DNA from 4 places in the Catenibacterium sp. GCM10023432 genome. Region 3 is predicted to be linked to each of the others. Evidence: predicted binding sites of a transcription regulator. Region 3 holds the regulator's gene; each other region holds the start of a gene.
The links. Region 3 encodes HrcA, which represses chaperone genes, less so after heat shock. Its sites were predicted from a motif close to TTTTAGCACTNNNNNNNNNNNAGTGCTAAAA; they were not measured.

Region 1 (3,219 bases), on a different contig from region 3:
TTCTGGATATCTACATTCGTATCTCTGACCTGATTCTTTAATTCTTCATAGGCTTCTACTAACGCAGCACCACCACCAACAACGATACCTTCATCTACAGCGGCCTTAGTCGCATTGAGAGCATCTTCAATTCTTAATTTCTTTTCTTTTAATTCTGCTTCAGTTGTAGCACCGACTTTAATTGTTGCAACACCGTTAGATAATTTACCAATACGTTCTTTTAAAGTCTTCTTTTCATAATCACTCTTAATATGAGTTAATTGTGTCTTTAATTCTTCTACGCGCTTATTCACTGCTTCACTAGAACTATGTCCAATAAGAGTTGTATTATCCTTCTTTACAATCACTTTCTTGATTGTACCAAGATCTTCAATAGTTAAATCAGAAAGCTTCATATTAAGGTCTTTGTTGTAGAATTTAGCACCAGTTAATACTGCAATATCCTCCAACATTTCTTTCTGTTTATCACCAAATCCTGGAGCTTTAGTTGCTACGACATTAAAGGCACCTCTTAACTTATTCAATACAAGAGAAGAAATCGCTTCATTTTCATAATCTTCTGCAACAAGTAATAATGGCTTATTAGTTTTTAATACCTGTTCAAGTAGTGGAAGGATTTCTTGTAAATTAGTAATCTTCTGATTAGTGACTAAGATCAATGGATTATCCATTTCTACTTCCATCTTATCTGTATCACTTACAAAATAAGGAGATACATAACCCTTATCATACTGCATACCTTCATTCACTTCTAATTCATCATCAAAACTATTAGATTCATCTACGTTGATAATACCATCTCTACCAACTTTTTCCATAGCCTGAGCAATCAATTCACCAATATGACTATTAGAAGAAGAAATAGTGGCTACAGATGCAATATCCCTGCTTGTTTCTACTTTATGAGAATTCTTTAATAATACTTCAGCCACTGCTTTAGAGGCTCTTTCAATCCCTTCTCTCATAAGTACAGGGTTTGCACCTTTTTCAACCTGCTTCATACCATTCACAATCATATCTCTCGCAAGTATTGTGGCAGTTGTTGTACCATCACCTGCAATATCATTTGTATTATTGGCTACTTCATAGACTAACTTAGCACCCATATTTTCAAAATGATCTTCTAACTCTATTTCCTTGGCAATAGAAACACCATCGTTCGTAATTAAAGGAGAACCATAGCTCTTCTCTAATACCACATTTCTACCTTTAGGACCAAGTGTGACACTCACTGCATCAGCAAGAGTATTCACACCCTTCAACATAGATTGACGTGCATCACTAGAAAAACGTATTTCTTTACTCATAGTTCATTCCTCCTATTCAATACATGCGAGAACATCTTTCTCGTCTATCACAATATATTCAATACCATCAAGTTTAACTTTAGTACCTGAGTATTCCTTGAATACAACACGATCTTTTTCTTTTAAATCATTTTCACATTGAGGACCTACAGCCACAACTTCTCCAACAGTAGGAAGACTCTTTGTCTCAGTAGTGAGAATAATACCACTTGCAGTCTTGTTTTCTACTTCCTCTTTTTTTAATACGATATTCTTATTCAAAGGTTTCAACATTTTTTATTCCTCCTCATTAGCACTCTATTTATCTAGGTGCTAAAAAGTATTATAGTTCGTTTTAGCACTTTGTCAAGGCAAGTGCTAATTTATTTTTGGGCAGATTGAATGATAATGCACAAAAAAGCCACTCCTAAGAGTGACTTAATCGTCTTTTCGTTTTGTATCCTTTGCAACTATGAATGTGATCATACCTAATATTAATCCAAAATAGAAAGAGAAGAAACGCCATAAGAACATAGAACTAGAGGCATTTGCTCGACCAAGAAAACCAAACAAGATCATATAACATCCTTCACTACCACCTGATGCACCAGGAATAGGGAGGAATGTATTAATGAGATTAATAATGGATGCAAGTCCCAGGAACTGTACGAATAAGTTGAAAGGAACCTTAATACCTAAAGCAAGACAAGAAAAGAATGGTGTAGAGTAAATGATTGTAAGTTTCACTACATTACATAATACTGTCTGTAATAATGCTTTTTTATTTTTCTGTAGTACATTCATCTGTTCTCTAAATTCACTGAAATAATTCTGAATTCTAAAGCATGTCGATTCATAATCTTTTATAAGTGGTGTTTTAGATAGTAGATAAACTACTTTATCTACTATAAAGTTCTGGAACTTCTTACTCTTAGCTCCGGCAAATAATAGAATAGTCACTACCGCATTAATAAGAAATCCTACGGCTGCCATAGAAGATACACCAACACCTTTATCAAGGAAGTAGGCTGAATCCACTATCATAATCACAGCTGTAAAGCCCATGATCACTATTTGATAACTAATAAAGCACATAAGTAATATACTTGTAGATATTGCAGGAGAGATGCCTTGGTTATTAAATACGAACACCTGGGCAAACTGTCCTCCGGAAGAAGAAGGTGTTAAACCGCTAAACAAAGTACCTACAAGTCCATTCACAAAACCTTCTTTGAGAGTAAAGTCTTTTTTATAGAAACGCGCAAAGATCATAGTAGCCAGTCCGTCAAATACATAATACATAAACATGATGAAACATAAGATGAATAGCCAGAAAGGATGCGCTGTTGTAATTGTCTTAAATACAGTAGAAACTTCAGAACCTACTGATAAATATAAAGAAATACCACTAATCACAAGAATTAACGCAATATTCAAGATATAGCTCTTCTTTGTTTTCATGGGAATCACCTCATTTCCCTATCTCTATTTTACCAATCTTACTTGTTATATGAAAGCAAAAAAAGAGTAGGGATAAAAATCCCTACTCGAATGTAATCATAATAATTTCATTTTCACATAATACTTTAAAATGATAGTTCTTACGTGGTGCAATACCATTACTTACAATAAGTTCAGAATTATTTTCTGTATAAGTGCCATGATTATAAGTGATTGCATTTTTACATTTTACAAGTGGCCCAATACCTGGGAACCAGATGGTACCGCCATTACTATGCCCAGATAACTGTAATTGTGTATGTCCTTTGTTTTGAATAAAACTGTCAGGATAATGACTTAAAGTAAGGACAAAACCATCGTAATCAGGAATACCTTCCTGGCTGTTAAGAGACTGTCCATAAAGGATAAAAGAACTATTACGATAATGAATTGTACGTGTACTATTGTTTAATACTTCAAATCCACCCTCATT
Region 2 (3,219 bases), on a different contig from region 3:
CAGGTGGATGTATCACAGGAACTGATTTCTATGGAAGATATTGAAAAATAAATTATCATAAGTCTCGTTCTTAGGGACAGAAATGTTTGAAGAGGGGTTCAAATGTTTCCTTCCCTTTTCTTTTTTACACACAAAACATTAAAAAGGCATTACAAATTATGTGAATAGAAAGAGTTCATATTATCTGTAATGCCTTTTTCATTTAATTTGAATAATTATGTGTCTTTTAGTAGTAAATAAAGTGATGCTCAACACTATGATACGATTATAAAGGCATATGAGGGAGACTCCATAGCAATACAGGCTGTCCTTGACCACTATGCCGGATATATTGTCTATATGGAGACGAGTAATATTGATTCACACAGAAACAGCTATCAAGTTAACTTTTGTTCCCAAAAAGATATGAAAATCAATAGTTTTTGGAATGTAATCCTAAAACTATTGAATATTTTGTTATTTTTGGAATATAATTAGTAAAAACGAAGGGAGCATTATTATGATTATAGAAAGAAAAGAATATTTAGAAAAACTGATTGCATGGAAAGATAAGCAGTTGATTAAAATTGTTACAGGTGTACGACGTTGTGGAAAATCTATGCTTCTGGAAATTTATCGCAATTATTTAAAAGAGCATGGGGTTGAGGAAGAACAGATTATTTCTATTAATTTTGAAGATCTTGATTATGAAGAACTGACAGATTACAGAAAATTATATAAATATTTAAAGGAACGTTTGATTAATGGGAAAATGACATATATTTTTCTTGATGAAATTCAGAATGTAAAAGATTTTCCGAAAGTGCTGGACAGTCTTTATATTAAAAAAAACATAGATATTTATGTGACTGGTTCTAATGCATATATGTTGTCCAGTGAGATTGCGACTATGATTTCAGGAAGATATATTCAGATTGAAATGTTGCCGTTGTCTTTTAAGGAATATATGGAAAGTACTGGTAGCATGAATGACAGAGGAATTAAATATGCTGAGTATTTGCAGAATAGTTCATTTCCGTTTACATTGGAATTAAAAAATCAGCCAGATGAGATTAGAGATTATCTGGAAGGAATCTATAATACGATTGTTGTGAAGGATATTATAAACAGGAAAAGAATCACAGATACCATGATGCTTAAGAGTGTCTTAAGATTTGTGTTTGATAATATAGGAAATCCATTGTCCTCAAAAAAAATTGCAGATACGATGACCTCAGAAGGGCGAAAAATTGATACCAAAACGGTGGGAAAATATCTGGAGGCTTTTAGCGAGAGCTATATTATATATCAGGCAAAACGTTATAATATAAAGGGAAAACAATATTTAAAGACTCTTGAAAAATATTATATAGTTGATATTGGAATGAGGTATATGCTTTTAGGTTCAAGGCAGGCAGATGCAGGACATGTTCTGGAAAATATAGTCTATTTGGAATTGTTGCGTCGAGGATATGATGTGTATGTTGGAAAAATCGATTCATATGAAGTCGATTTTGTAGCACAGAATAAAAAGGGAACAGTATATTTCCAGGTAGCACTGACTGTACGAGATGAAAATACACTTTTGAGAGAATTAAGACCATTACAAGCAATACGAGATCATTATCCGAAGATTATCTTAACAATGGATGAAGAACCAGAAGAACAATATGAAGGAATTCGACGTATAAATGCAAGAGACTGGTTATTGGGGATTGTAGACTGAGCAAAGCAAAATGCTTTAAGACTGTAATTACTTTTTTCAATTAGTAGTCACAACAAGTCACAAAATCTTTATAGAAATTAGCACTCATCTATTGACAGTGCTAATAAAAGTGATATACTAGCATTAGCACAAGAGAAAGAAGAGTGCTAAAAGGAGTGATTGCGATGAATAGTGAAAAATGGACAGAAGCCATGCAGGAAGCATTTGGACGTGCGGCGCAGAGTGCTTTATCTCTTAATCAGCAGATTGTAGATGTTGAACATCTCATGTATGCATTATTAGAAGATAGTTCTGGTATTTTCTATCGAGTACTTACAAAACTCAATATTTCTATACCAGAAGTACAGGATTTACTCAATGATGAGATAAATAAGAAACCGAGTGTGGGACAGGTCACACAGGATCAGTTACGCTTAAGTTATGATTTGAATAGCTGGATTGCGAATGCGGAAAGAATTAAGACAGAGTATAAAGATGACTATATGAGTGTAGAACATCTTATTCTCGCACTGTTTAATTCGCAAGGTACCTTTATCCGAAACTTTGTATCTCGTTATCATCTAGATAAGAAAGCAGTAGAAAAAATCATTAAGGAAATGAGAGGAGGACATAAAGTGGATACTCCAAACCCAGAAAATAATTATGAAGTATTAGAAAAATACGGACGTGATCTTGTAAAAGATGTTAAAGATGGCAAGATTGATCCAGTTATAGGACGTGATGAAGAAATCAGACGTGTGATTCAGATCTTATCACGTAAGACAAAGAATAATCCAATTTTAATTGGTGAACCAGGTGTAGGTAAAACTGCGATTGTAGAAGGACTTGCTTGGCGTATAGTTAAGAACGATGTACCCGAAACATTAAAAGATAAAACTTTATTTGAACTTGATTTAGGTTCACTTGTGGCAGGTGCTAAATATCGTGGTGAATTTGAAGAAAGATTAAAAGCTGTTTTAAATGAAATCAAGAAATCTGAAGGACGAATCATTATGTTTATTGATGAAATCCATCAGTTAGTTGGTGCAGGTAAGACAGATGGTGCTATGGATGCGGCTAACTTATTAAAACCAATGTTGGCCCGTGGTGAATTACATTGTATTGGTGCAACTACACTTGATGAATATCGTCAGTATATTGAAAAGGATGCAGCCTTAGAAAGACGTTTCCAGAAAGTATTGGTACAGGAACCTGATATTGATGATACTATTGCGATTCTAAGAGGTTTAAAGGAACCATTTGAATCTCATCATGGTGTTCAGATTCAGGATAGTGCGATTATCGCAGCAGCTCATATGAGTGACCGTTATATTACTGATCGTTTCTTGCCAGATAAAGCCATTGATTTAATTGATGAGGCATGCGCTTCAGTACGTATGGAAATTGATTCTATGCCAGAAGAATTAGATACAATTACACGTGATAAGAATCGTCTAGAGATGGAAAGAATTTCAATTGAAAAAGAAGATTCAACAGAAGACAATGAAAAGAGACTAGAAGAAATCAAAGAGAAG
Region 3 (3,219 bases):
ACTTATTGAAAAACTTTATGCTTTATCTGAACTTGATTATGCAATCAAGACTGGGACAGTGGATAAATATAGAGGATTAGAACTCTTCTTGATGAGGATATAATATGGAAACAAAAGCACTTTATATTCATATTCCTTTTTGTGATCATATCTGTTCTTATTGTGATTTTGCAAAGGTCTATTATCGTGAAGAGTTTGTATTACAGTATCTAGAACGTCTAAAGGAAGAACTTGATACACTTCCTCATCATCCGATGGAAACTATTTATATAGGAGGAGGCACACCAAGTGCACTTTCTTTAAATCAATTAAAGATGTTATTAAATATGATAGATCCTTTTGTGGGTGATGGAACTCTAGAATATACTATAGAAGTCAATCCTGAATCAGCAACGCTAGATAAACTAGAAACTATGCATCTTCATGGAGCTAATCGCTTAAGTGTAGGTGTACAGACATTTGATAATACATTATTAAAAAGAATTGAACGTTATCATACATCTTCTATAGCAAAAGAAGTCGTAAGAAATGCGAAGGCTATTGGCTTTAAGCATATCTCTATTGATTTGATGTATGGATTACCAGAACAGACATTAGAAGATGTGAAAGAAGATTTACAGATTGCCTTATCACTTCCTATCAATCATTTATCCTACTATTCTCTTATATTAGAAGAACATACAAGACTTTATGACAATTATGAACCACTTGATGAAGAAACTGAAGGAATATGGAGTGATTATATTGTAGAGACACTCTCTCGTGCAGGTTTTCATCGTTATGAGGTATCTAATTATGCATTAGGAAATCATGAATCTTATCATAATAAAGTCTATTGGCATTATGAGAACTATTATGGTGTCGGTATTGGTGCCACAGGTAAAATAGATGATGAACTTATTTCTCACTCACGCAGTCTCACTGATTACCTGCAGGGGAAGAATACAATATATATCGAAAAAGAAACAATCGAAGATACAATGTTTAATCATCTTATGATGTCTTTACGTCTTGAAGAAGGGTTGGACCTTGATGAATTTAAAAGAAGATACCATCATGCTATAGAAGAGGTCTATAAAGAAGCTCTCTCTAAGAATCTAGATAACCACAATCTGGTTATTGAAAATAATCATTTAAAAACAAATCATACGCTTGATCTTCTTAATTCCATCCTCCTTGATTTCTTGCCAGAGTAGTACAACGGTTTCTAGAAAATAGAAACCGTTTTTTAGCACAAACTAGCACTAAAGGCTTGACACTGCTAAAAAAGAATGTATAATGAATCTAGCACAAGAGGAAAAAGAGTGCTAAGGAGGTGCTTGAGAGTGCTATCGGCAAGACAAATGCTAATATTTAAATATATTGTCGAAGAGTTTATTGAAACAGCAGAACCTGTTGGATCTAAACTATTGATGACAAAATATGAATTACCTTATTCAAGCGCCACTATCCGAAATGAAATGAGCAAACTTGAAGAACTTGGCTTTCTAGTAAAGACGCATACATCTTCTGGTCGTGTTCCTTCTAAGAAGGGCTACTACTATTATGTAAATACTTTGCTTCAGCCAAATGTTGATGAACAGGTGAAGAATCAGGTTGCAACAATCTTTAGTGATACACATCAATCATTGAATAGTTTGATTAAAGAAAGCTGCGAAATGTTAAGCCAGTTGACTGATCTGACGGCGGTTGCTCTAGGACCTAATTCAAGTTATGAATGTCTGCAGAATATCACATTAGTTCCTATTGGAACAAGAAATGTGACAGCCATCATAGTGACGGATAAGGGACATGTAGAAAATCGAGTTTTCACTTTATCTGAGACATTGAGTTTGGATGATTTACAAGCCTGTGTATCGGTTATGAATGATACACTAGTAGGTACACCAATCAATCAGGTCGCAGATAAGTTAGAAAATGATGTCAAGCCAATCCTCAATACGAGAATCAAGGAACATGAAATCTTGTTTAATGCTTTCTTAGAAGCATTTATGAAATTTGCAAGAAACAATGTATATTTCTCTGGTAAAGATCATTTGTTATATCAGCCAGAATACAATGATGTCAATAAGTTAAGAAAACTAGTGAGTGCATTTGAAAATTCATCAAACTGGAATTTCTTAGCACCAACTGACGATGATGGTATCAAGGTATTAATTGGTGATGATTCAAATGTATCTGGACTTGATGATGTATCTGTTATTTCATCTTCTTTTGATACAGGAGGAGCTAACAAAGGAACGATTTCTGTAATCGGTCCAACGCGTATGCCTTACAAGAAAGTTGTATCGCTTGTAGAATATATTACTGAAAATATTGAAAGAATCATCAAGGAAAATGATGAGTAGAAGAGGTGAGACCATGGCAGAAGAAATGAATAAAGATGAAGCTGTTAAAGAAGCTGAAGAAGCTGTTAAAGAAACTGAAGAAGCAGTTAAAGAAGCTGAAGAAGCAGTTGAAGAAGTAAAAGAAGAGACAACTGAAGAAAAAGTGGATCCTAAAGATGAAAAAATCAAAGATTTAGAATCTCAAATCAATCAGTGGAAGACAGATTATTATAAAGTATTCGCTGATATGGAGAACTTAAAGAAAAGACTTAAAACAGAACATGCAAATCAGTTAAAGTATGCAATGCAGTCTTTTATTGAAGAGTTACTACCAGTTATTGATAACTATGAAAGATCACTAACTGTAGAACCTGAAAGCGAAGAAGGTAAGAATATTCTTAAGGGTAACAAGATGATTTTAAACCAGTTAATGAATATTCTAGGCAAGAATGGTGTAACTGTGATTGAAGCACAGGGAAAGGAATTTGATCCTAATATGCACCAGGCAGTCATGCAGGATGACAATCCTGACTTTGGTCCAAATATTGTGACTGAAGAATTACAAAAAGGTTATATGTTAAAAGATAGAGTTATTAGAGCAACTTTAGTGAAAGTGAATAAGGATTAATAGGAGGAGAACTTATTATGAGTAAAGTTATTGGTATTGATTTAGGTACAACAAATTCATGTGTCAGTGTAATGGAAAATGGTGAAGCAAAAGTAATTGCAAATCCAGAAGGAATGAGAACAACTCCATCAGTTGTCGCATTCAAGAATGGTGAAATCATTGTTGGTGAAGCTGCAAAGCGTCAGGCAGTTACAAATCCTGATACTGTAGCATCAATCAAGAGACATATGGGTACAAGCTATAAAGAACATGTCAATGGTCGTG
Region 4 (3,219 bases), on a different contig from region 3:
GGTGATGGTTTCGTAGTCTTCCCAGAAGATGGTAAATTCTATGCACCAGCGAATGCTGAAGTGACTATGACTTTCCCTACTAAGCATTCATTTGGTTTAATGACAAATGATGGTACAGAAATTCTTGTACATATTGGTTTAGATACTGTTGAATTAAATGGTGAACCTTTCACTATGCACGTTAAAAAAGGTGACAAAGTAAAGAAGGGTCAGCTACTCGTTGATGTTGATTTAAAGGCTATTGAAGCAGCTGGTAAAGAAACTGCGACTGCAGTAGTTATTACAAATGGTAAAGCAGTAAACTTAATTAAGAGTGGTGCTGTTGATGCAAAAACAGATGTTGTAGAAATAGCGAATCCAGTTGTAGAAGTTAAGGCTGCATAAGGAGATTTTTATGAAGGAAATGTATAAACTAAAGTATCATCTAGAACCTGTATCTGGATGGATGAACGATCCTAATGGGCTCGTAGAAAAAGATGAAGTATATCATATCTATTATCAGTATTCTTACGAACCTGAAGGTGGATTGAAATACTGGAAACAATTCACTACTAAAGATTTCCTTCACTATCAGGATGAGGGGATTGCCCTCTCTCCTGATCATCCTCATGATCAGGGTGGTGCTTATTCTGGGTGCTGCTTCAATGATCATGGATTGTTACGTTATTTCTATACTGGTAATGTAAAGCTGCCTGGCGATTATGATTATATTAATGCAGGTAGAGAACATAATGTGATGATGGTTGATTCACAAGATGGGCTTGTATTAGATCATAAGGAAGTTGTGCTTTACAACAAGGATTATCCTGAAAACATGTCTTGTCATGTAAGAGATCCCTTCGTTTATGAAAATGATGGTATGTATTATATGGTTCTAGGAGCAAGAACCCTTGATTCACATGGCTGTGTGATTTTATATTCATCAAAAGATTTAAAGAAGTGGGATTACATGAAGACTGTTGACTACCATAAACCTTTTGGTTATATGTGGGAATGTCCGAATTATATAAGTTTTGAAAAGAAGAAGTTCTTATTCTGTTGTCCTCAGGGACTAGAAAGCCATAACTATGATTATGAAACTATTTATCAGAATGGATACTTTCCTCTTACAACAGATTTAGAGAAGGATTGCGTTTTAGAGGACTTTATCGAGTTTGATCATGGGTTTGATATCTATGCCCAGCAGTTCTTCAAAGATGAAAAAGGCCGTATGATCATGGCAGGTTGGATGGGGCTTCCTGATATTGATTATACAAATCCTACTGTAGAAGAAGGACGTCAGCATGCCTTCACTCTCTTTAGAAAGATTACTGAGCACGAAGGTAGACTCTATCAGTTCCCTATTGAAGAATATAAGTCTTTAAGAAAAGAGAAGAAAGAAGTACAGGGAACATCTCTTACAATGAATACGTCTTGTTTTGAATGCCATATAACTGACCTCCCTCAGTCATTCAAACTTCATTTAAGAGGTGTGAATATGAATTATGAAAATGGTCTTCTCACTATTGATATGAATAAGAGCGGTTCAGGTCGTGGTGTGAAGCATATTAAAATTCCTGAAATGAATAATATGACTTTGTTTAGCGACACATCTTCTTTAGAACTATTCATCAATGATGGTGCTTATGCCTTTACTACACGTATTTACAACAATTCAGATACTATTGAAATTATAAGTAATAAAGAAATTGATATGACTGCTTATCAATTAAAAGCGATTGACTTAGAACCTGCCAAATAGGCAGGTTCTTATCTTTTTAGCACTTTACAAAAGAAAGTGCTAATTTTTAGCACTCAAGTGTTGACTTTGCTAAAAGAGCGACTATAATAATAGTTGTAATCGATAGAGAGATTACTAGAAAAAAGAAAAAACGTTGAGAGAGGCGAACAAATATGAGATATTATCCAAGTTTTAGTGATGTGTTTGATGATTTATTTGATTCAGGAGTCAATACTACAAAAGCAAATACAATGTTATGTGATATTCGTGAAACAGAAAATACATATGTTATGAATATCGCTCTTCCAGGATATAAGAAAGAAGATATTGCTTTGGAGCTTAAGGAAGGCTACTTAAAAGTATCAGCATCTGCTAAGAAAGAAGAAACAGCTGGACGTATTATAAGACGTGAAAGATATAGTGGTAACTGTTCTAGAAGTTTCTATGTAGGTGAAGGATTTACTGAAGAAGATATCAGAGCTAAGTTTGATAATGGTGAATTAATGATTTCAGTTCCTAAGGAAGTTCCAAAGAGAGTTGAAAAGAAATCAATTACAATCTACTAATAACACGAGATCTATGATCCCATGTTAAAATTTAATAAAGGAGATGTTATTTATGAGATTTTTACCTGGTTTCTATGATGTGTTTGATGATATGTTTGATGATGGATGGATGAGTCCATCAACTAATGCAATGCAGTGTGATATCAAGGAAGTAGACAACAACTATGAAATGAATATTGCGCTTCCTGGATATAAGAAAGAAGATATTTCTCTAGACTTGACTGATGGTTACTTAACAGTTTCTGCAAATACTAATCAGGAGAAGGAAGAGAAAGATAAGAACGGTAAGGTTATCAGATGTGAACGTTATACAGGTAGCTGTTCAAGAAAGTTCTATGTTGGTGAGGGTTATAAAGAAGAAGACTTCACTGCTAAGTTTGAGAATGGTGAATTAATGATTGCTTTTCCTAAGACTGAACCTGAAAAGATTGAAGAAAAGAAACCTATTATGATTGAATAGTTCATAACACGAGACGAAGAATCCCATGTTTAAATTTGATAAAGGAGATGTTATTTATGAGATTTTTACCTGGTTTCTATGATGTGTTTGATGATATGTTTGATGATGGATGGATGAGTCCATCAACTAATGCAATGCAGTGTGATATCAAGGAAGTAGACAACAACTATGAAATGAATATTGCGCTTCCTGGATATAAGAAAGAAGATATTTCTCTAGACTTGACTGATGGTTACTTAACAGTTTCTGCTAATACTAATCAGGAGAAGGAAGAGAAAGATAAGAACGGTAAGGTTATCAGATGTGAACGTTATACAGGTAGCTGTTCAAGAAAGTTCTATGTTGGTGAGGGCTATAAAGAAGAAGACTTCACTGCTAAGTTTGAGAATGGTGAATTAATGATTGCTTTTCCTAAGACTGAACCTGAAAAGATTGAAGAAAAGAAACCTATCATGATTGAATAGGCATTTAAA

Region 1: the regulator HrcA is predicted to act here: its motif matches at 1,595-1,625, upstream of ACFOZZ_RS06220 (co-chaperone GroES).
Region 2: the regulator HrcA is predicted to act here: its motif matches at 1,781-1,811, upstream of clpB (ATP-dependent chaperone ClpB).
Region 4: the regulator HrcA is predicted to act here: its motif matches at 1,786-1,816, upstream of ACFOZZ_RS08050 (Hsp20/alpha crystallin family protein).

Annotation. Positions count from the first base shown of each region.
Region 1 covers NZ_JBHSEB010000043.1:10,522-13,740, reverse strand. The annotation lists gene groL (chaperonin GroEL) at 1-1,307, opposite strand, end outside; gene ACFOZZ_RS06220 (co-chaperone GroES) at 1,320-1,580, opposite strand; gene ACFOZZ_RS06215 (lysylphosphatidylglycerol synthase transmembrane domain-containing protein) at 1,725-2,747, opposite strand; gene ACFOZZ_RS06210 (metallophosphoesterase) at 2,830-3,219, opposite strand, start outside.
Region 2 covers NZ_JBHSEB010000098.1:38,482-41,700, forward strand. The annotation lists gene ACFOZZ_RS12375 (transglutaminase-like domain-containing protein) at 1-51, shown strand, start outside; gene ACFOZZ_RS12380 (helix-turn-helix domain-containing protein) at 268-477, shown strand; gene ACFOZZ_RS12385 (ATP-binding protein) at 500-1,705, shown strand; gene clpB (ATP-dependent chaperone ClpB) at 1,870-3,219, shown strand, end outside.
Region 3 covers NZ_JBHSEB010000081.1:32,347-35,565, forward strand. The annotation lists gene holA (DNA polymerase III subunit delta) at 1-103, shown strand, start outside; gene hemW (radical SAM family heme chaperone HemW) at 105-1,196, shown strand; gene hrcA (heat-inducible transcriptional repressor HrcA) at 1,326-2,348, shown strand; gene grpE (nucleotide exchange factor GrpE) at 2,362-2,955, shown strand; gene dnaK (molecular chaperone DnaK) at 2,973-3,219, shown strand, end outside.
Region 4 covers NZ_JBHSEB010000057.1:13,176-16,394, forward strand. The annotation lists gene ACFOZZ_RS08040 (sucrose-specific PTS transporter subunit IIBC) at 1-384, shown strand, start outside; gene ACFOZZ_RS08045 (sucrose-6-phosphate hydrolase) at 395-1,741, shown strand; gene ACFOZZ_RS08050 (Hsp20/alpha crystallin family protein) at 1,894-2,286, shown strand; gene ACFOZZ_RS08055 (Hsp20/alpha crystallin family protein) at 2,339-2,746, shown strand; gene ACFOZZ_RS08060 (Hsp20/alpha crystallin family protein) at 2,803-3,210, shown strand.